One region of the Staphylococcus carnosus genome, then DNA from elsewhere that is predicted to be linked to it. Evidence: riboswitches for the same ligand, from Rfam matches in the RefSeq annotation. Region 1 holds a riboswitch; each other region holds the start of a gene.
The links. A riboswitch is a leader RNA that binds a small molecule or an ion and turns the genes downstream of it on or off. The one in region 1 is predicted to bind S-adenosylmethionine.
Positions count from the first base shown of each region.

Region 2: it holds a riboswitch for S-adenosylmethionine, as region 1 does, so the genes downstream of both, DYE31_RS12530 (aminotransferase class I/II-fold pyridoxal phosphate-dependent enzyme) here and DYE31_RS10775 (MetQ/NlpA family ABC transporter substrate-binding protein) in region 1, are expected to answer to the same signal.
Region 3: it holds a riboswitch for S-adenosylmethionine, as region 1 does, so the genes downstream of both, DYE31_RS10200 (methionine ABC transporter ATP-binding protein) here and DYE31_RS10775 (MetQ/NlpA family ABC transporter substrate-binding protein) in region 1, are expected to answer to the same signal.
Region 4: it holds a riboswitch for S-adenosylmethionine, as region 1 does, so the genes downstream of both, DYE31_RS01410 (methionine ABC transporter ATP-binding protein) here and DYE31_RS10775 (MetQ/NlpA family ABC transporter substrate-binding protein) in region 1, are expected to answer to the same signal.

Region 1 is NZ_UHCT01000001.1:2,212,853-2,218,495, forward strand. Features, by position in the region: gene DYE31_RS10755 (DeoR/GlpR family DNA-binding transcription regulator) at 1-551, opposite strand, end outside; gene ybaK (Cys-tRNA(Pro) deacylase) at 678-1,166, opposite strand; gene DYE31_RS10765 (hypothetical protein) at 1,284-1,643, opposite strand; gene DYE31_RS10770 (lactate/malate family dehydrogenase) at 1,941-2,894, opposite strand; gene DYE31_RS10775 (MetQ/NlpA family ABC transporter substrate-binding protein) at 2,916-3,734, opposite strand; SAM riboswitch class I at 3,838-3,944, opposite strand; gene norA (multidrug efflux MFS transporter NorA) at 4,069-5,235, opposite strand; gene DYE31_RS10785 (DUF1361 domain-containing protein) at 5,545-5,643, shown strand, end outside.
Region 2 is NZ_UHCT01000001.1:2,558,574-2,564,216, forward strand. Features, by position in the region: gene metE (5-methyltetrahydropteroyltriglutamate--homocysteine S-methyltransferase) at 1-1,385, shown strand, start outside; gene DYE31_RS12525 (cyclase family protein) at 1,564-2,313, shown strand; gene DYE31_RS12530 (aminotransferase class I/II-fold pyridoxal phosphate-dependent enzyme) at 3,022-4,182, opposite strand; SAM riboswitch class I at 4,280-4,391, opposite strand; gene DYE31_RS12535 (hypothetical protein) at 4,502-5,173, opposite strand; gene DYE31_RS12940 (hypothetical protein) at 5,267-5,440, opposite strand; gene DYE31_RS12540 (hypothetical protein) at 5,455-5,643, opposite strand, start outside.
Region 3 is NZ_UHCT01000001.1:2,096,484-2,102,126, forward strand. Features, by position in the region: gene sufD (Fe-S cluster assembly protein SufD) at 1-139, opposite strand, end outside; gene sufC (Fe-S cluster assembly ATPase SufC) at 205-963, opposite strand; gene DYE31_RS10190 (MetQ/NlpA family ABC transporter substrate-binding protein) at 1,336-2,160, opposite strand; gene DYE31_RS10195 (methionine ABC transporter permease) at 2,194-2,889, opposite strand; gene DYE31_RS10200 (methionine ABC transporter ATP-binding protein) at 2,882-3,907, opposite strand; SAM riboswitch class I at 4,005-4,111, opposite strand; gene DYE31_RS10205 (thioredoxin family protein) at 4,167-4,466, opposite strand; gene DYE31_RS10210 (toprim domain-containing protein) at 4,463-4,825, opposite strand; gene gcvH (glycine cleavage system protein GcvH) at 5,105-5,485, opposite strand; gene DYE31_RS10220 (arsenate reductase family protein) at 5,642-5,643, opposite strand, start outside.
Region 4 is NZ_UHCT01000001.1:339,568-345,210, reverse strand. Features, by position in the region: gene DYE31_RS01430 (alpha/beta hydrolase family protein) at 342-1,046, opposite strand; tRNA gene DYE31_RS01425 (tRNA-Ser) at 1,242-1,331, shown strand; gene gmpC (dipeptide ABC transporter glycylmethionine-binding lipoprotein) at 1,450-2,295, opposite strand; gene DYE31_RS01415 (methionine ABC transporter permease) at 2,319-2,978, opposite strand; gene DYE31_RS01410 (methionine ABC transporter ATP-binding protein) at 2,980-3,996, opposite strand; SAM riboswitch class I at 4,115-4,221, opposite strand; gene DYE31_RS01400 (YSIRK-type signal peptide-containing protein) at 4,845-5,643, opposite strand, start outside.

The sequences.
Region 1 (5,643 bases):
TCAGGTGTGGTTAACCCTTTCTCTAAATCAACACCATTCATACCAATAAACACTTTGTCGAAATGATATCTTTTTATAGTTTCGATTGCTTTGGACCCAACTGAAGCAAGTGTGTTGGCTTTTACATCTCCGCCTACAATGATTGTTTTAAAACCTTTTTTCAATAAAGGTTCAACGTGTGTTAACCCGTTAGTTACAACAACGATATTATCTGCTGTGATATATTCAACCATTTCGTATGTTGAAGACCCTGCATCTATATAAATGCAATCGTTATCTTCTACTTTCGCGGCTGCAATTTTTGCGATTTCTCTTTTTTCTTGCGTATTACGTCCTTGCTTTTCAGATAGCTTCGGCTCATTTAGAGACGTTGTTTTTAAAGTTGCGCCACCATGTACACGTTGTAATATACCTTGCTGCTGCAGCTTAGATAAATCACGTCGAATGGTAGAAGCACTGCATCCCGTCATTTTGATAAGCTCTTGCAAAGTGAGGAATTCTTTTTCCTTTAATAAATTAATGATGACTTCAAATCGTTTCTCAGTAATCATATCGCCACCTCATTTCTATTACATTATAATGTTTCCGCTTACATTTTTCAATCAAAATCTTTCATTTTCATTCAAAAACAATCATTTTGTGATAAAAAAGAGAAGATGAACTTTTGTCCACCTTCCTCAATTAGTATGATGATTGGCTACATCCGCTATTTTAGCGTTTGTCACTTTAGCCAATTCTTCTACATTCACTTCCATTTGTACACCACGGTGCCCTGCACTGACAAAAATAGTCTCCTGTTGCTCAGCAGACGCATCAATTACAGTTGGGTATAAATGTTTCATTCCTACAGGCGAACAGCCGCCTCGTATATACCCAGTTACTTTTGTAAGTTCTTGTAGAGGTAATAGATGTAATTTCTTTTCTCCTACTGCTTGTGCTGCATGTTTCATATTTAAGTTACCTTCAACTGGAATAACAAACACGTAAGGATCGTGATTATTATTAATAAAAAGCAGCGTTTTAAATACTTGTTCTGGAGAAGCACCTATCAATTCAGCTACTTCTTGACCTTCTATATGTTCTTTTCCCATTTTAAAAGTGCGGACATCATATTTGATACCTTCATTTTCAAGTATACGCATTGCATTCGTTTTCTTTTGTTTCATATCTTTCACCTCACACCACAAATATAGCATTTTAAGTCCTTTAAAAGATACTCACCTTACATTAGTAATATTTTGGACAAAAAAACAAGGCGCCTGACATTATGTAAACATTCGCACTTAGCGAAGTCTTGTGTCCTGGGCACCTTGTGACGTAAGGTCTTCCAATAAATAGTGACTCATTTTCAAGTTGACAGATGTAAGTGAGATTACAAATGTCTTGTCTGCATTTTGTTTTTCAGTATGTTGCTTACTTTCTGATTGTGTCTGATGACTGATGTCATTTCCAGCAACCGCACTATAAGTCGGCGGTGCTCCATTATCTTTTGTATCATTTGAAGAAACTTGTTCCCCCTGCATAAATGTTGATACGCTGTTTTGGAACTTAGCAAGTTCAGATTCATTAGATACTAAGACAAGTAGAAAAACCAGACAACAAGTCAGAATCCCAACATAAATCCATAAAATTACTGTTTTCATTCTACTTCCCTCATAGTTCTATCATTGTGTTTACAATATTAACACAGAAATTATGCCAAATCTTTATGTAGTATGCTATTTAAACCAAATGTAATATACGTAATAAATGTAACACAAAAGATACTTTTGAAAAGGTGACACTCCTTTTTTATGTAACTGTTTTCATCGTTGATGTTTAAGCTTTTTTCTCAAAATAAAATACGTACTTCACCATTATTAAAGTAAAGTACGTATTTCTTGATTCATTTTTAATTCAGTTATGTTACAAACTTTCAACAAAGCTTATAAGTTTGTTGTTTAAGATATGTTTTCAATCTCTTTATGTGCCTGTGCTACAGCTTCTGTAATGAATATATGCGCATCTTTAAGTTGTTGGAGTTCATCAGAATTAAGAGAAATCGGCAGGCGTTTTACAATACCGTTTCTATCTATTAAAGATAACAAGCTGAGTGCTCCTCCAGTCAATTCATATTCTCCATTCACAGAAGCACTGACGGGTTCGATAGGATGTTCATCCAATAAAATGGCTTGTGCCAACTGTACAGCTGATCTGGAAATTGCTGAATTTGTCCAACCTTTCTTCTTGAATACTTCAAAAGCGACTTCATCGATTCGTTTGGAAACTGCTTTTTTATCAATTGGTGTACTTCCTGTTAATGTTTCAAATTCAGGAAGCTCAATACCAGCAATACGCACTCGACTCCAAATCGGCACTGCATGCGAACCGTGTTCACCTAATACAAATGCTTCAACATTTTTTGGATCAACTTGATAATGATCTGCAATCAAAGTACGAAAACGCGAGGATTCTAAATTAGTACCCGTTCCAATGACTTTATGTGCTGGGTAACCCGCTTCTTGCGCAATCAACGTCATAGCATCTACTGGATTTGAAATCAAAATAGCGACCGCTTCTTGGGTAACCTCAGATAATTTTTGAAAAACTGAATGCACGATTAAACTATTAGCACGTGTCAACAACGTTCGATCTGCCATCTCTGGTGTAGAAGGTGCGCTCGCCGATACGATTACGATATCAGCATCTGATAAATCTTGATACGTCCCGCTATAAATATTGACATGATGTGTATGCCCAAGGCCTTGCAAATGGCGATGATCAAGTGCTTCACCTTTCGCCAAGTCTTCATTTGTGTCTATCAGGACAATTTCTGAAAAGATTCCTAAATATTGTGCATCCGTTAATACTTGGCTTCCTACACGTCCTGTCCCGATAATTCCTAATTTTGTCATTTGATTACCTCCAGTTGTCAGTTATTTTGCTTCATATGGAACAACATCTTTTCCATATTTTTTCTCAATGAAGTGCTTCATATCTTTAGATTGCAAAACTTTAATTAATTCTTGGAATTTCTTATCGTTTTTATGCCCTTCTTTTACCGCAAGGATATTCGCAAATGGTGATGATTTATCTTCCATCACAATCGCATCTTTAGAAGGTTTCAAACCATTGTCCATTGCATAGTTGGAATTCATAATCACAGCTGCACCTTCTCCGCTTTTATACGTTTTAGGTAAGAATTCTGCACCTTGCTGATTATTGAATTTCAGATGCTTTTTATTTTCTACAATGTCATCAAATTTAGCATCTTCAATTTTGACACCTTTTTTAATTTTCACTAACCCTTCATTAACAAAGAAAGATAAGAAACGACCTTCTTCAGCTGGGTTGTTTGAAACATAAATTGTAGAACCTTCAGGGATATCTTTAATATTTTTATATTTTTTACTATATACGCCCATTGGTGTCGTAAAGACTTTGCCTACTTCTTCAATTTTGTATCCATGAGACTTTTTCTCTGCATTTAAATAAGGTACGTGCTGGAATAAGTTAGCATCTACATCGCCTTTATCCAACAATTTATTAGGCACTTTATAATCATTGACGACTTTGATTTCTAAGTCGTACCCTTTTTTCTTCATTTCTTCTTTCGCATGTTCTAATACTTCACCGTGAGGCGCTGGCGAGGCTGCTACAGTAATTTTCTTATTCTCTGCACTTTTACTTTGACCGCAAGCTGCAAGTGCGAATGCGATGACTACTAAAGTTAATACGCTTATTAATTTTTTCATGTCAATGGACACCATCCTATGTAAGAGTTCTCCAAATTAATCAAATCTTACATCACGATGAAAAAAGACTTCCCCCTTTAAAAGAGAAAGTCTTAATTACTTTCTCTCATCTTCATAAGCTTCTTTTGCTTAATGTGAATTAGCACCTTTTCGTTATACGATGGTTGCTGGGCTTCGTCGGGCACATCCCTCCGCCGCTCTGGATAAGAGTTTGATTAATTGAATTATTTTTATCCTATCATTATCAATTAATACCGTCAATTAGATTTTTAATTTTTCTGAAAAATAACAACAGATAATAAGGCTGAAACATTTAATGTTTCACACCTTATATTCAACCTTCTTGAGTTTGTTTTTTACTTCTAATTGTTTTCTCAACAAATATAATAAATATTCCTAATAACATGACAGCAATCGACATATACAACGGAAATTCAAAATCAAAATCATACAAGACACCCGCAACTAAAGGACCAATAAAGTTACCCATACTGGTAAAAGTCGAGTTCAATCCACCCGCTAAACCTTGGCGATCTCCTGCAATATTTGAAAAATAGTTGGTAACTGCTGGACGAATCATGTCAAAACCAATAAATACGATAAAGCTGATAAGCATTATTGACCAATAGCTATGCGCAATAATTAAAAAGAATAAGACTAAAGCCGAATAAAATAATGCAAATTGAATGAATGTCAACTCTTTAAAGTATTTCATAAATTTATCAAATAAAAAGATTTGGAAAACTGCACCTAAAATACCGCCGCCTGTAATTGAAATTGAAATATCCTTAGGCGTATAGTGCGCTTTATCTGCTGTATAAAGCGGGAATAATGTTTCAAAAGCTGAAAGACCAAAAGCTAATACAAAAGTAATGATCACTGGCGTAATAAAAGCCTTAATATTAATTTTGGCTAATTCTTGCGGCTCTATTTGAGTAAAACCATCTGTTGTTTGACGTTTCGCGCCATGTATAAAGAAAATAGAACAGATGAAAGCTGCAATACCTAAAGTTCCTGCGAAATAGAATGGTAAGCGATGTGAAAACTCTGCCATAAATCCGCCAAGTCCAGGACCTAATATAAATCCAGAGTTGATTATGGCCGACATATATCCAAAGTTTTTCGCTTTATCTTTAGCAGGAGAAATATCTGCAATCATCCCTGTAACACCCGGCATTACCATACCTGCACTGAAACCGCCGATAATTCTTGAAATAATTAATAAAGTATAACTGCTGCTCATCGCAAAAATAAACTCAGAAACTGAGAAAAGAACGAGGCCAATACAAATAATTAATTTTTTACCTAATTTATCTGCTAAGTTACCGCCAAATGGTGAAATAACCATCTGCGCCAATGCAAAGGCCGCAACAAGAATTCCTAAATCACTTCCATTTAAACCAAGATCTTTTAAGTATACCGGTAATACAGGTACAACTAATCCAATCCCTAAGAAAACAAGAAATATATTAAAATATAATGTGATTAATTGCTTACTCATGATGTCCTCCTTTATTGCTTATTTGCACCTAAATTTTTATGACTACCCATTATACACCATGGACTGCCTAACGCTCAATAGATACATTTTATAGCAATATTGCAATTCTTATTATTATTCCCTAAATGAAAACACAAAATTCATCCCTTTTATATCACAATTTAGTTAGGATGCTATTGCCCTTTTAAATTGATATCACGTTCAAAACTCTGTAACATAAACAAATAAGTCTGACTGATTTAAACAAAAATACGATTGATATAAATTAAAATTATCATTACGAGAGAAGAAAGAAAGAAGGCATCAATTATGCAATCACGTTATATTGCTAGAATACTCTTTGTGCTATTACTATTATTAACTTTACCTTTAAATCATTTCTATAATTTTATGGCACTTAATCTCTTT
Region 2 (5,643 bases), 350 kb from region 1:
GCCGTAACGTATGGGCTGCAGATATCGAAGCTAAAAAAGATTTAATCGAAGAATTACAACAATATACAGATGAGTTAGTCATCCAACCGTCTTCTTCTTTACTTCATGTGCCAGTTTCATTAGATGATGAAGTGTTAGATGAAACAATCGAAGAAGGTTTAAGCTTTGCGACTGAAAAATTAGATGAATTAGATGCTTTAAAACGTCTTATCAATAATGGAGATGCAGAGAAATACGATCAATTGAAAGCACAATATGAACGTTTCCAAAATCAAGCATTCAAAAATCTTGAATATGATTTTGACAGCGTACGTACACATCGTGAATCAGCATTCCCTGAACGTAAAAAAGTTCAAGATGCACGCTTAAAATTACCTGAGCTGCCAACAACAACAATCGGTTCATTCCCACAAACTAAAGAAGTACGTAAGAAACGTGCAGATTGGAAAAATCATCGTATCAGCGATGAAGAGTACAACCAATTCTTACGTGATGAAATTGCACGCTGGATTCAAATCCAAGAAGATATCAGCTTAGATGTCTTTGTACATGGTGAATTCGAGCGTAACGACATGGTTGAATTCTTTGGTGAAAGATTGCAAGGCTTCTTAGTTACTAAATACGGATGGGTACAATCTTATGGTTCTCGTGCTGTTAAGCCGCCTGTTATCTACGGAGATGTTAAATGGACAAAACCAATCACAGTGGAAGAAACAGCTTATGCACAAAGCTTAACGGACCACCCAGTAAAAGGTATGCTGACAGGTCCAGTTACAATCTTAAACTGGTCATTTGAACGTGTTGATATTCCACGCCAAGAAGTACAAGATCAAATCGCTTTAGCGATTAATGAAGAAGTATTAGCATTAGAAGATGCTGGTATCAAAGTTATCCAAGTAGATGAACCAGCATTACGTGAAGGTTTGCCGCTTCGCAAAGAATATCATGAAGAGTACTTGAAACAAGCATTGCGTTCATTCAGATTAGCAACATCATCAGTGGCAGATGCTACGCAAATCCATACGCATATGTGCTATTCTCAATTCGGCGAAATCATTCATACTATCCACGATTTAGATGCAGATGTTATCTCAATCGAAACGTCTCGAAGCCATGGTGCTTTAATTAAAGACTTTGAGGATATTACGTATGATTTAGGTATCGGATTAGGTGTATATGATATCCACAGTCCACGTATCCCGACTGAAGAAGAAATCACAGTCGCAATTAACCGCGGATTGAAAGAAATCGACCGTTCATTATTCTGGGTAAACCCAGATTGCGGCTTGAAAACACGTAATGAAGATCAAGTAAAAGAAGCATTATCTGTCTTAGTATCAGCAGTTAAAAAATTACGTCAAGAACAAGGTCAAGAAACAGCATAAGCCAAAAGAAATTGAGTATGGCAGTAACATGATTAGGTCTCTCCTTCCCCTAATCATGCTGCTCAACTCAATAACTTGAGATTTATCCCGCCGATTTATCTCTTAAAAACCACTTTTCTTTTAAGTATTTATTATTTTTAACAATAACAACAATTGCAGTAGCAGCGAGGTGTTTACGATGAGTTATCCTTTATGGGATCAGCTGAAAGCTTTGAAAGAAAATAAATGGGTCGATTTGACGCATACATTTGATTCAAAGAGTCCACATTTCAGCGCATTAGAAGAAGCATATATCGATACAATCAGTACGGTACCTGAAGATGGGTTTTTCGTCCAAAGATGGAGTGTTGCGACACAATATGGCACCCATATTGATGCACCTATCCATTTTGTGGAACATAAACGCTATTTACATGAGCTCGATTTAAAAGAACTTGTATTGCCCCTTATCGTGCTTGATTACTCTAAAGAAGTAGCGGAAAATCCTGATTTTCGCCTTACACGCCAAGATTTATTAGAATGGGAAGACCAGCACGGCCGCATCGAACCCGATTCATTCGTTGCGTTCCGCAGTGATTGGTCAAAACGCTGGCCGAACGTTGAACAATTTGAGAATAAAGATGCTGAAGGCAATCCTCACGCTCCTGGATGGGCATTAGACGCATTACAATTCTTACTTGAAGAACGCGGCGTTAAATCAGTAGGACATGAAACTTTTGATACAGATGCTTCTGTTGATGTCGCAAAACACGGCGACTTAATCGGAGAGCGTTATGTATTAGGTCAAGATACATTCCAAATCGAATTGTTAACAAATCTCGATCAACTCCCTGAAAGAGGGGCAGTGATTTATACAATCAGCCCTAAACCTGCAGATGCGCCTGGATTCCCTGTCCGTGCATTTGCAATCACTCCAGAAAAGCAGTAATGGACAAGCGATCATCTATTAAACTGCAGCCATTATGAGTGAAACGATTAAAATAAACATATCGGCTACATGCCCTGGGTCCACAGGAATTGGGGCATGAATCGCCATTGTTCTTAAACCCGATTAAGAACATTCTTTTCATTATCTGGTATATATCTTCACCCGATAAGGATATATACTGAATTTCATTTATTGCCACTTCCCGATAAACGGCAATAACCTAACTCCTTTTACTAATTATAAAAAGAAGACACTGGATATATGGCAGCACCTCCCACCACCCCGTGTGTGTTGTAGCCGTATATCCAGTGTTCTATTTTTTTGAAGATTATTCCTAAAATTTATATATAGTAAAATAATGAGAGATGAAACAACTTTTGTTGTCTCACCTCTCATTTTTTTCGTTGTGCTTTTGTAACTTTCAAAGTGATTTACACAGTAACTTTAACAGTCGCTGCTTATTTATTGTTAAAGAAAGACAATAAATAATAGTCGATTATGCACCCAACATAATCGACTATTTCAATAAGCCTAAGGTAGAATATGGCTCAGACCATACGCCTAACATTTTTACACTCAGTCTTCTTTACCAGGACGTCTGAATGTTTTTTATTACACCTGCATAATAGCATCTTTTGTAACTTCTTAGAATTATAATATGTGGCTGAACTGCCTAAAATGTAGTTTCTGTTTGGTATTAATTTACAGTTATTTTTTATACATAGGGCTAAGTGATTTCAACCGCTTCGCTGCTTCATCTAATTGTTCATCGTCTAACGCAAGAGAAACACGTACATAATGATTGCCATTATCGCCAAATGGAATACCCGGGGCAACTAATATTGACTGATCTTGTAATAGGAATTCCACAAATTGTTCTCCAGTATAGCTTTCAGGTGTCTTTAACCATAAGAAAATACCACCTGTCATAGGTTCATATGGAATAGCACCTTCATCTAAAATAGCAGTAAAGCGATCTCGACGTTTTCTGAACACTTCACTTTGTTGTTCTAAAAAATCATCATAATTATTCAAAGCAAAAGTAGCCGCATCTTGTAATGCACCGAACATGCCAGCGTGGTGATGTGTATGATATTTCTTCAATGCTTGAATAACATCTTTATTCCCCAATGCAAAACCAACACGATAACCTGACATATTATATCCTTTAGACAGCGAGTAGACTTCTATCGCTACATCCTTTCCATCTTTTGATTGCAAAATACTTGGGTTTTTATGATCAAATCCAAAGGCAGCATAGGCAAAATCGTGTACGATTTTAGTTTGCGTTCCTTTGAATTTTTGAATCGCTTCATCGAACACTTCTTGTGTTACTGTAGAGCCTGTCGGGTTATTCGGATAAGTTAAATAGATGAGCTTCGTTTGTTTCAAGATATCCTCAGGCACTTTATCCCAATCGGGCTGATAATTCGGAGGTTCTAACTCTAATGCATAGGGATGCGCATCCGCAAATAAAACGCCAGCCAGATAATCTGTATATCCAGGGTCAGGCAGCAATACATAATCTTCTGGATTAACAATACAGTTCGGTAAGCCTACCAGACCATTTTTAGTGCCGTATAAAATACATACTTCATCATCTTTATCTAATTCAACGCCATATTGACGTTGATAAAAATCGACAATTGCTTGTTTGAACGTTTCTTTTCCATGGAACGCGCCATATTTCTGGTTTTCAGGAAGTCTCAAAGCGTCCGCAAATTCATCGACAATTCCTTTAGGTGTTTCTCCATCTGGAATACCTACTGCCATGTTGATGAGAGGAAGCGGTCCATGTTCAATTTTTCTTCCCATTGTTTTTCCAAAATAACTATCCGGTATCTTAGCTAATCTTCTTGACATCACCATTCATAGTTCCCCCTTTTATTTTGATAGATACGTCATACTTTTTTCAAAAAAAGCTATATGTCACTGTATAAGCAACATATAGCCTACTATGTATATGCACCTATCTTTCAAGTTGTACTTGTTGGATGAAGCACAGTGAGGTCAGTCTAAATAACCTTCTGTTGCTGAAGCTTCATAGGGCCAATTCCCTCTGCTTCTCTTGATAAGTTTGATTAATATAATTAACGTCTCTCATTGTACTAAAAATTCTGACATTTTTCAATTATAGTAAGGAGCATAAAAAACTCCACAACATATAAGCTGCAGAGTTTTATAAATATTATTCCGGTTGTCCTTTAGAATCAAATTTTTCTACTGAACCGTCGGAATTAACGATATACGAACCTGCAAGGTTGCCAGACTTATCCACGAATGAGAAGCCCCAACTTCCATCACTCTTTTGTTCAGGTTCTTTATACGTATAAGTGCTTGTATCTAATTTATGACCTTCGTAGTCTTCCACTTTATCAATCACATTAGCACGTGTTACTGTGCCACTTGAACTCGTGCTTTCTTTAGCGTTGCTTTCAGAAGAAGAATCAGACTTGCTGCTTGTTCCTACTTCAGGCGTTTCACTAACCGAAATCATATTTACCACTTTAGAAAAGTTTGGATTATCCTTATATTTTTCATACAAGTCTTTAAGGTTATAAATTGCACCGTAATCCAATAATTGTTGGTACGTATTTGTTCCTTGCTCAGGCATGATAATGATTTGTGAATCTGTCATAGCCATCATCGTAAGGTAGTTACCTTTTGATTCATATGACTCATAAACATCCATATTAGAAGGCTGTCCTGGTACTTGTCCATCAAATGTTCTTTGGAATTTAATATTTTGGATAGATTTTTGTACCTTTTTCAAACTATCCAATTTCTCATAACTATGGTTTAATAATTCTTCTGCTGAAATGGTTGTTTTTGCATACTTTGAATGTCCCACTGCAAACATTGCTAAAGCAATCTTATCTTTGTTAGTGAGTTGTTTAAAGCTTTTGATATTATCAGATGTTTTTTCTGATTCGGAATTATCTTTTTCACTATTCTATTCTGAAAATCTTTCTTTATTGGTTTGTTTTTCAGAAGTTTTATTATCCTTATGCTTTGCTTCTTGTTTATTATCTTTTTTGCTGTCTGATGATTTATTGTCACTGTGCCCGCATCCTGAAAGTAAGAGGGCTAACGTTGCAGAAGCAGCAAACAAATACTTCATTTTCATCTGTTGAAGTCCTCCTATTCAGGTTGTCCTTTAGCATCAAATTTTTCTACTGAACCATCTGAATGAACGATGTAAGACCCTGCAAGTTTGCCTGACTTATCTACAAATGAGAAGCCCCAACTTCCATCACTCTTTTGTTCAGGTTCTTTATACGTGTAAGTGCTTGTATCTAATTTATGACCTTCATAGTCTTCTACTTTATC
Region 3 (5,643 bases), 120 kb from region 1:
TATCTGGTTTTGGCATTTCCAAAGTTTCAGTAAGTTTCAATGCTTCTTTACGTAAATCTGTCATCCAAGAAGGTTCATTGTGGGCTTGTGAATATTCAACAAGTTCTGCTTCAGAAATGTTCAAAGTTTCAGTCGTCATAACTTCATTTCCTCCTAACGATACTTATAACATTTAATCAGTTGTCTTATCAGTTTGCATTAAAATTATGCTTCACTGAATTCTTCTTTAACCCATTCGTAACCTTCGTTTTCAAGACGTTGTGCTAATTCTTCTCCGCCTGTTTTAACGATTTTGCCGTTATACATAACGTGTACGAAATCTGGAGTGATGTAGTTTAATAAACGTTGGTAGTGAGTAATAATTAATGAACCGAAGTCATCTCCGCGCATTTCATTAATACCTTTAGATACAACTTTCAATGCGTCGATATCTAAACCTGAGTCAATTTCGTCAAGGATTGCAAATTTAGGTTGCAACATCATTAATTGTAAAATTTCGTTACGTTTTTTCTCACCGCCAGAGAATCCTTCGTTAAGGTAACGTTGCGCCATATTTGGATCCATATCCAAGAATTCCATCTCTTTATCTAATTTCTTAATGAATTGCATTAAGTTGATTTCTTTACCTTCTTCACGTTTAGCATTGATTGCTGAACGCATGAAGTCAGCATTTGTTACACCAGTAATTTCTGATGGATATTGCATAGCTAAGAATAAACCTGCTTTTGCACGTTCATCTACTTCTAATTCTAAAACATTTACACCGTCAAGTAGTACTTCACCTTGTGTAACTGTATATGCAGGGTGACCCATGATAGCAGCTGATAGTGTAGATTTACCAGTACCGTTTGGTCCCATAACTGCATGAATTTCTCCAGTATTAATTGTTAAATTAACACCTTTTAAGATTTCTTTATCCTCAATAGACACGTGTAAGTCTTTAATCTCCAATGTTGATGGCATTAAAAGTCCCTCCGTAAACATAAATAGTATTTCATATACTAGTTTATAATAATTTTAATCTGTAGTCAAAACCGCACTACATTGGTACATTTATAAATTATAACGCAATTGAACCCTATAATAAACCTTTTAAGCACCTAAATTAAAAGAATTCTAATATAGTAATCACTATTAAATCTATAATTTTTCGTGATTTAATTCACTAAAATAATTCTTTCTCATTCTCATTTTCTTACGGCTAATTATCATTTCCAATATTTTTGTCACAATAATAATATTGACAAATTTCAACAAGTTAAGCATTCTACTTCCGATTGCAAAAGAAAAAACTCCTCCAACCTAACAGGTCAGAGGAGTAAGAAAATCATTATATTATTTGGCAGGGATTACTGCACCGTCATATTTTTTATTAATATAATCTTTGATTTCTTTAGATTGTAAAACTTTGATTAAAGCTTTGATTTTTTTCTTATTTTGATCGCCATCTTTAACAGCTACTAAGTTTGCGTAAGGATTGTCTTTTGGTTTTTCAAGCGCAATTGAATCTTTTTTAGGACTTAAATGTTGTTCGATAGCAAAGTTAGAGTTGATGATAGCTGCATCAACATCTTGGTTTTGATAAATTTTCGGTAAGTATTCTGCAGATTGTTTGTTGTTGAATTTAATATCTTTTTTGTTTTCTACAATATCGCTGAATTTAGCATCTTGAATTTTAACGCCTTTTTTCAATTTGATTAAACCGTCATCTACGAAGAATTTCAAGAAACGTCCTTCTTCAGCAGGGTTGTTTGATACATATACTGTAGCGCCTTTTGGAAGGTCTTTTAAGCTTTTATATTTTTTAGAGTATACACCCATTGGTTCTAATTCTACATTACCTACAGATACAAGTTTATAACCTTTACTTTTCTTTTCAGTGTTTAAGTATGGTGTATGTTGGAAGAAGTTGGCATCCAATTCGCCATTATCCACTAATTTATTTGGTGTAGTGTAATCATTGATTGTTTTAATTTTTAAGTCATAACCTTCTTTTTTCAAGATTGGTTTTGCTTTTTCTAAAATTTCAGCATGTGGTGCTGGTGATGCACCTACTGTAATTGTTTTCGAATTTTCACTGCTCGTTTTGTCTTTGTTGCCACAAGCTGCTAATGCTGCTGTTAATACTAAAACTGCTAAAATACTAATAATTTTTTTCATTTGCTTTACCCCTTTTGAAATTTAAAATAATTATTAACGCTTGTCTATTTTATTTGTAGCCCAGTCACCCACAAATTGGATGATGAACACGAATACTAAAATTAAGATAGTAGAAACTAAAATAACGTCATTTTGGTTTCTTGTGAATCCTGTTAAATATGCTAAGTTTCCTAAACCGCCTGCACCGATAACACCAGCTACTGCAGTTGAACCAACTAAAGCAATCGCAGTTACAGTTATACCTGAAATCAATGCTGGACGAGCTTCTGGAATTAATACTTTTCTGATAATTGTCCAAGTATTAGCCCCCATTGAACGTGCAGCTTCGATAACACCTTTGTTAATCTCTTTAAAAGCAATTTCCACTAAACGCGCATAGAACGGAGCGGCTCCAATGACTAACGCTGGCAATGCACCAGTCGGTCCACTAATAGTTCCTAAAATCAAACTTGTAAACGGAATTAACAATAAGATTAAAATAATGAATGGAATCGCTCTGAATAAGTTAACTATAAATGACACAATTTGATAGAAAACTTTTGCTGCTGGTGAAGTACTCTTAGCCGTCAAGAATAACAATACGCCTAAAATTAAACCTATAACAAAAGCAAACACTGTCGAAATAGCCGTCATATATAATGTTTCAAGAGAAGCTTGCCATACTTGATCCCACTGCACATTAGGCATCGTTATCATTTCTTGCAAAATATCACTGAATGACTTATCCATGACGTACCACCTCCACGTTCACATTATGACTTTCCAGTTCATTTTTGAACTCCTCGAAATATTCAGTTTTCAATCCTGCAATATGTACAATCAAGAAACCGATAGGTCCATTTTTAGAATGACGAATATTTGCTTCTAAAATATTTACATCTAAATTATATTTTTGAGTAATAAAGGACACAATAGGTTCAGTTGTTTCTTCCCCTGCAAAATTAAATCTAAGAATATAACCATCTTGCGATTCTGGAATCAATTCTTCGATTGACTCATCAAATTCATCATTTAAGCCTTCTTTAACGAAACGCTTAGTAACCTGATGTTGAGGATTTTCAAATACTTCTTTGACATTTCCGCGCTCAATCACACGTCCATTTTCCATAACGGCAACTTCATCACAGATTTGTCTAATAACGTTCATTTCATGAGTAATAATCACAATTGTTAAATCTTGTTCTTTTCTTATTTTCAAAAGCAGTTCTAAAATTTCATCAGTTGTTTGCGGGTCTAACGCACTTGTTGCTTCATCACATAACAAGACTTTAGGATCATTTGCTAATGCTCTTGCAATACCGACCCTTTGTTTTTGACCTCCAGACAATTCAGAAGGATATGCTTTTTCCCGTCCGCTTAAACCTACTAATTGAACAAGTTCTTTTGCTCTTTTCACAGCGTCACGACGGTTATACCCAGCAATTTCCAATGGAAATGTAATATTGTCCAACACAGTTCTTGACCATAATAAATTGAAATGTTGGAAAATCATGCTGACTTTTTGACGTTTCTTTCTTAATTGTGCTTTAGAAAGCTTACCTAATTCTTCTCCGTCTATAATCACTTCGCCTGAAGTTGGTTCTTCTAAATAATTTAAGATTCTGACAAGAGTACTTTTACCAGCGCCTGAAAACCCGATAACGCCATAAATAGTACCTTCAGCTACATCTAAATCGACATGATCAACAGCTAGTACATCTTGATGTTTCGTCTTATACCGTTTGACGATTTGTTTTAGTTGAATCACCCTATACTCCCCTTTCCTTGCTTACACTACCAAATTAAAAATGCTTTCTCTTATCGCTGCTTATAGCAATAAAGAGAAAGCAATTTAAAATTTCTTTCTCTCATCTTCAAAAGCAGTTCAACTTTTTGTGAATTGGCACCATTTCTATATAAAGACGGTTGCCGGGTTTCGCAGGGCACATCCCTCCACCTCTCTTGATAAGAGATAACACTATTTAATTGATTTTTATCCTACCACTTCACTCAGTGATAGTCAATAACTATTTTAAATTTTCTAATAAATATGGAACAGATTGAAATGCGTAAATACGCTTCATTTCTTCATCTTTGGACATTATCAATAATACGGGAACAGATTGAATTTGATATTGTTCACTGAAGTCTGCATGAAAATTCAAATCAACCTTTGTAACAGGCAACTGTAAAATCTCATTCGCAATGTCTAGCATGCGTTCTGAAATCTTACAAGTTCCGCACATCGGAGTATATCCGAAGATAAGATGTTTATCTTTATCAAAGTTTTGCGTAATATCTGTCCGCTCTTCTTTACTCGTACTCATCTATAAACTAATCCTTTCACAGGAGCTTCTTCTTTTACTTCAAATCCGTATTTTCTAAGCACTCTGGCAAGATAAGGTCTAGGACAGCGTGCCACTTCGCAGTATGTTTTATCTACAAAGATATGCCCGCTTTCTGAAAGATATTGTTTAAACCATTGTCGGATACGATTACCTTCTTTATCTGCATCCACAAGGATAAAGACTGGGCGTTCATATAGGGATTCAATCATACCATCCAACTTATCAATTCCCATTGTCCCGTGTGTACACATGATTTGAACAGGCTCGTTTATCACCTCTTGAACACGCTTTTTATCTGTCTTACCTTCAACAACGATTACTTTATCTAACAATGCCATATTCACTACACTCCAATACTCTCGTGATATCATTGCATAATACTTGCAAACGTGGTGCTTAAGTTAAGAAATACGTATCGATATTTAGTTTTAATCATAAACTTATAACTATATTTTAACGCAGACACTTATTGCTTTGCATGAAACTTGTTTATGTTTCACACACTATGTAGATGTTGTTAAGTATCTGCACTTTACCGATATAATTAGTTATATCCAAAATAGCGAAAAAAATAACCCCAAAATACAAAGTATCCTGGAGTTGCATATCAATATAAATTATTCACCAATCATTTCTTTATATTGATCAGCTGACAATAAGTCATCTAATTGACTTTCATCATTTAATTTCACTTTCACCATCCAAGCTTTTTCGTATGGTGATTCATTAACGAATTCAGGGCTGTCTTCTAATTCTTCATTGATTTCTACAACAGAACCTGATACAGGTGCATATAATTCAGATACAGTTTTAACTGATTCCACGCTACCGAAAGATTCGCTTTCTTCAATATCATCTTCAGTTTCTGGTAATTCTACGAATACAATATCGCCAAGTTCTCCTTGCGCATATTCAGTGATACCGATTGTTACTGTATCGCCCTCAACTTTTACCCATTCATGTTCTTTTGAATATTTTAATTCCTCTGGCACTGCCACACGAATCCCCTCCTATAAAATAAATGAATACATTTCAATGATGCCATATGAAGCCTTTTCATTCAACTATTTATAGACATCTTTTAATTTTTTATATTTTTTGGTTAATTTAATTATGCAAATTTCCATTGCAATGATTTCTTAGAGAATCAAGCCTT
Region 4 (5,643 bases), 1.9 Mb from region 1:
TATCATTTTATAAATATTTAGGTAAAAAAATTAGAAAGAAAATATAAAGTGGTCGAACGAAGAATGGTTGTGGCAGAAGGATGATTCAAAGTATTTTTATAAAACATCTGATTTCTACTATAATCTAATTACATGATGTAATCTGAAAATTTATCTCAAATCCCTCACTTTTCATTATTATAATATACTATTATCTTCCAAATTAGAATACTTTTTTAACAAATAAATGCTCTAATCAGATATAAATGTATACAGTATTCTTCAAAAAACTCAGTAGTAATTCACAAACATTAAAAAGAAAAATCGCACCCTAATTAGAGTGCGATCTTGTCAAATAGTCTTTAATTTTCTTCGTCTTTGTGATCAATCCATTCAAGCATCAAGTCAATATGGCATCCTTTCGGTTCAAGACATTGCATATGACCTAGATGTGCGAATGCATATAAATCTATTGTATTTTCTTCATTTTGAGACACATAAGCTAATGTAGACTCTACTTTTACACCGCTATCATTAAAACCTTGAATTATTAAAGTTTTTGTTTTTAATGGCAAACGTGACATTGGAGACGCCGCTTCAAGAGCTGCTTCTGTAATATCTCCAAAATACTCTTCTACTGCATTTCTTCCTAATCCTTGTTCTTTTGTGTAAGGTACATCTGTTACAGGTGCCATCGCAATAACACGGTCAGCTTCATCCGCATTATTCAATACTAATTGACCACCTACAGAGTGACCAATTAAAATAATCTCTTGATTATCAACATATCTAGAAGACTTGAAAGCTTGAAGTGCTTTTTTAGTATCTTCTTCTGGTATTGGCCATGCATGTTCTCCACGTCTATATTCAACGTTTGCTACATTGTAACCTTCTCTTGTAAGCATCTCTATTAATTTATCATTTAATGAACGATCATATTTTTGTCTCCAGTAACCGCCATGAATCAATACTAACCATTTGTCGTCATGTTCAGCTATTGTGTCTGGCGCCGGATAAATATCAATCAATTGTTCTTCATGGTCTCCATAATATAGTTCTTCCATCATAGTAGCACTCCTAAATTGGTAGTTTTGACATAACATTAAATATTTACCCGATTTATAAAGTAGGCAACCGTCATCAAATATTTTGTCTTTCATTAACATTTTTAAAACCATTCAAAGTTTTTGATGTTTTTATTAAAATACTTATTGACGGGTAGGTTATCTTATTATATAATAATTCTTGTGTTAAATATTGATGGAGAAATACCCAAGTCCGGCTGAAGGGATCGGTCTTGAAAACCGACAGGGGCTTAACGGCTCGCGGGGGTTCGAATCCCTCTTTCTCCGCTACTTAAAGCTTCGATTCAAAATTTTGAGTCGAAGCTTTTTTGTTGCGATTTTTACATACAACATACAAAAAAACAGACACTCCTATATTTTAGAAATGCCTGTTTATTCTCTCACTTTATTTCAAGCTATCTGTAATCTCTTTAATTTCTTTTTGTGATAAGTCAACGATTTTTTCGCCGTCTTTAGTGTCTTCTTTTAATGCTTTTCTTGCTTCTTTAGAATGATACAATTCAGCAACTTTTTTATATGTTTTGTTGTCTTTGTCTTTATCATTAACTGCAATGATGTTGATGTAAGGTTTAGAAGTATTTGTATTATCTTTTTCTAAGAAGATCGGGTCTTTTTTAGGATCTAATCCTGATTTTGATGCAACACCGTTATTAATAACTGCGATATCAACATCATCTAAAGAACGTGCTGTTTGTTGTGCATCAACTGCTTTAATATCTAGATCTTTTTTGTTTTCAACGATATCTTTTTTACTGCCTTTTAAACCAAAGTCTTTAGAAAGTTTGATATAACCAGCACTTTCTAATAATTTCAATGCACGTGCTTGGTTAGAAACGTCATTAGGAATAACAACTTTTGCACCTTTTTTCAAATCTTTAATATCTTTGATTTTCTTAGAATAAATACCCAATGGTGCAAAAACTGTTGTGCGGATTGGTGTGATATGTGTACCTTTGTTTGCTTTTTCATATTCATGTAAGAATGCGAAGTGTTGGAATGCGTTCATGTCGATATCCCCATCATTTAGCGCCTTGTTCGGTACGTTGTAATCAGAGAACTTCTTGATTTCAACGTTGATTCCATCTTTTTTCGCAAGTTCTTTTACTTTATCCCATACTTTCGTATCATCTGATGCTACCCCTACTGTCACTGTCTTGTCATCTTTTTTATTGCCGCCACATGCAGCAAGTACAACGACTAATGCCATTAATAATACTAATAATTTTTTCATATCCTAAATACCCCTTTGTTTGATTAATTTCTGCGAATTTTCTTAGCTAAGACATTCCCGAGAGATTGAATCAGCTGAACCATAATCACTAAGATAACTACTGTAATCACAATGACGATAGTATCAAAACGTTGATAACCATATGCTAATGCCAAGTCACCAATACCACCGCCACCTACTGCACCTGCCATTGCTGTTGAACCGATTAAACCAATAATCGCAGTTGTAATCGCTAAGATTAAAGAGCCCAAAGCTTCTGGCATTAAAAAGTAACGAATAATTTGGAAAGGTGAAGCGCCCATTGCATGTGCCGCCTCAATTACACCTGAATCTACTTCTAACAAAGAGTTTTCAACCAAACGTGCAATATAAGGTGCAACATATACTGTTAATGGTACGATAGCTGCTGCTGTCCCGATTGATGTTCCTACAATCAATTTTGTGAATGGCACAATCGCAATTAACAAAATAATGAATGGAATAGAACGGAAGATATTAATAATCGGGTTCAAGATATGGTAAACTGCAACATTTTCCCAAATTCCATTTTTCTTTGTAACAACAAGCAGAATGCCTAATGGAATTCCGATTAATGCACCGATTACTAATGAAATCGAAACCATCAATAACGTTTGATAAAGTGCTTCCCATAATTGAGATGAATCTAATGATGAACCTAGCATATTATCCAACCTCCTCATATTCGATGTGATGTTGTTTCAAGTAATCATATGCATGCTGTTTCTCTTCATCAGAACCTTTAATACGTAATGTCAGATATCCCACTGAAGTATCTTGAATATCAGACATAGAAGCATAAATCACATTAACATCTAAATTGAATGTTTTAATCAATGTCTGGATAACTGATAAACCTAATTGAGAACCTTCCATATAAACTTTCACATCTTGATAATTTTCATCTGTCGGTAACTGATGTATCATCTTGTCACTGATATCAGTACTGATGACAGTAGAAACAAAGTTCTTAGCCGTTTTAGTTTTCGGATGGCTGAACACGTCTAGCACAGTGCCTTTTTCGATAACTCGACCCTGTTCCATTACAGCAACCTTGTCACAAATTTTTTGAATAACACTCATTTCATGTGTAATTAATAAAATTGTAACTTCAAATGTTTCATTAACGCGTTTTAAAAGCTGCAAGATAGAATCAGTTGTTGCTGGGTCTAATGCACTCGTTGCTTCATCACACAACAAAATTTTAGGATCTGTTACAAGTGCTCGTGCAATCGCCACTCTTTGTTTTTGACCACCTGAAAGTTCATTCGGATATTGTGTTCCTTTATCTCCAAGACCAACGAAATCAAGCATTTCCTCTACTTTCTCTTTTATGTATTTTTTGTCTTTGCCTTCAAGAATTAATGGCATTGCCACATTACTGAATACTGTTTTTGAGTTTAATAAATTGAAGTGTTGGAATATCATGCCAATATTCTTTTTGACTTTGCGTAATGATTTCTTGCTATATTGATCTATACGATGTCCATCGACAATAACTTCTCCAGACGTTACATCTTCAAGCTTATTTACCATTCTGATTAATGTACTTTTACCGGCACCACTATAGCCGATGACACCATAGATTTCTTGACGTTCTACAGTAAAACTGACATCTTTCAAAGCTTGAATTTCTGTTGAGCGCTTATGGAATGTTTTAGTGACATCCTTGAACTCAATCATTGAATAGCCCCCTCTGATAATTTGAAATAAATGAATTTTGCCTCTATTTAGATTTTTATTTTGAAAAATAAAAATTCCGGGGACAATGAAACAAGTCCTCGGAATAATATATCGGCTCGTCTCATCTTTACAGCTCCGCTGTAGGAATTGGCACAGTAATCATTTATAACTGATCCTGCTGCCGAGGTTTCGTAGGGCCTGTCCCTCCACCTCTCTGGATAAGAGTTTATGTATTCAATTCATTTATTTATATTCCATATATTACATTACTGAGTGAAAAAGTCAACATTAATTTTTAGAAAATTGTTAATTTCAACTTTATTCTAAACACTACAGCAGTAAGCGTTTGCAAGTATTCAAATCAATGATAAAAATGCTTAAAAACAGTTCATTTACCAGTTTTGTTTTTCTCTATCTTTTCAAAAATAAAATTGATTAATACTGTTAAAACTAAAGCTACTATTACGTTGATAACAAGCTTAATTAGAAAAGTTACCCAATTATTCGTAGTAAAGAAATTTTGTATTATAAAGCCTATTCCAAATACTAATATCAATGTAATCGTAAATCTGACCTCTCCGGATACTTTCATTCATCTTCGCTCCTTTGTATATTCTATGTTCACTTTATCATATGATATAACTCACTTTCATGGCTTTAATAAATGCATGGTTTCGTTTATATATTTAGATAGTATCAATTGATCAAACAATATATAAACCGAATATAACGTCAGTTACGTCAAGAAATCGCAACAACAATATATACACTATAATTTGAATTAACAGTATTCATCATAAAAAAAGAACCAGGCATTAAAGCCTGATTCTCAAAATTAAAACATATATTTAATTTTTATTTTTACGACGTTTCATACCAAATACCATTGCTGTTCCTAAACCTGCAAAGATAGTACCATACAACATCGGTGCTGTATTATCGCTACCTGTATTCGGCAATGCTTTCACTTTTTGTTGAGGTTGAGCTGATTTTGTTTTATTAGCCTTTTCAACTTTAATATCTGTATTTGTTTTTCTAGTTGTGTAACCTCTATTCTCATCTGTTACATGATTACCTTCGTTATTATCTTTTTCTACTGAAGGCACTTTTGTATCAGTATTCGGCTGTTCTGGCACAAATTGATCACCTGAATTATTAGGGACAAATGGTGTATAGCCTCCTGGTTGAGTAGGTTCTTTCGGTGTTTGCGGACCAGGTATGTTTGGTGTTTCAATCTGACCATTCGGATCTACAGGAACACTTGGTTGCACTGGTACACTCGGTTGTACTGGTACACTCGGTTGTGCTGGCACACTTGGTTGTGCTGGTACACTTGGTTGCACTGGTACACTTGGTTGTGCTGGTACCAATGGAATCATCGGAATAGATACTGATGGTTGTATTGATTTTTGACATGGAACAATTACACGTGAATTATCGCCACATTGTAAAACAATATTTCCAACAGTGTCGTAGTAATAACCTACAATAATAACAGGCTGACCATTCGGACAACATGGAATTTCAATTTTACGTCCATCACTCAAACAAACAACGTGCGTATTATAAGCGTCAATATAGTTATTAACAATAATAACAGGTGTATATGGTTGAGCATCTCTTCCATCTCTACCGTTTAGACCATCA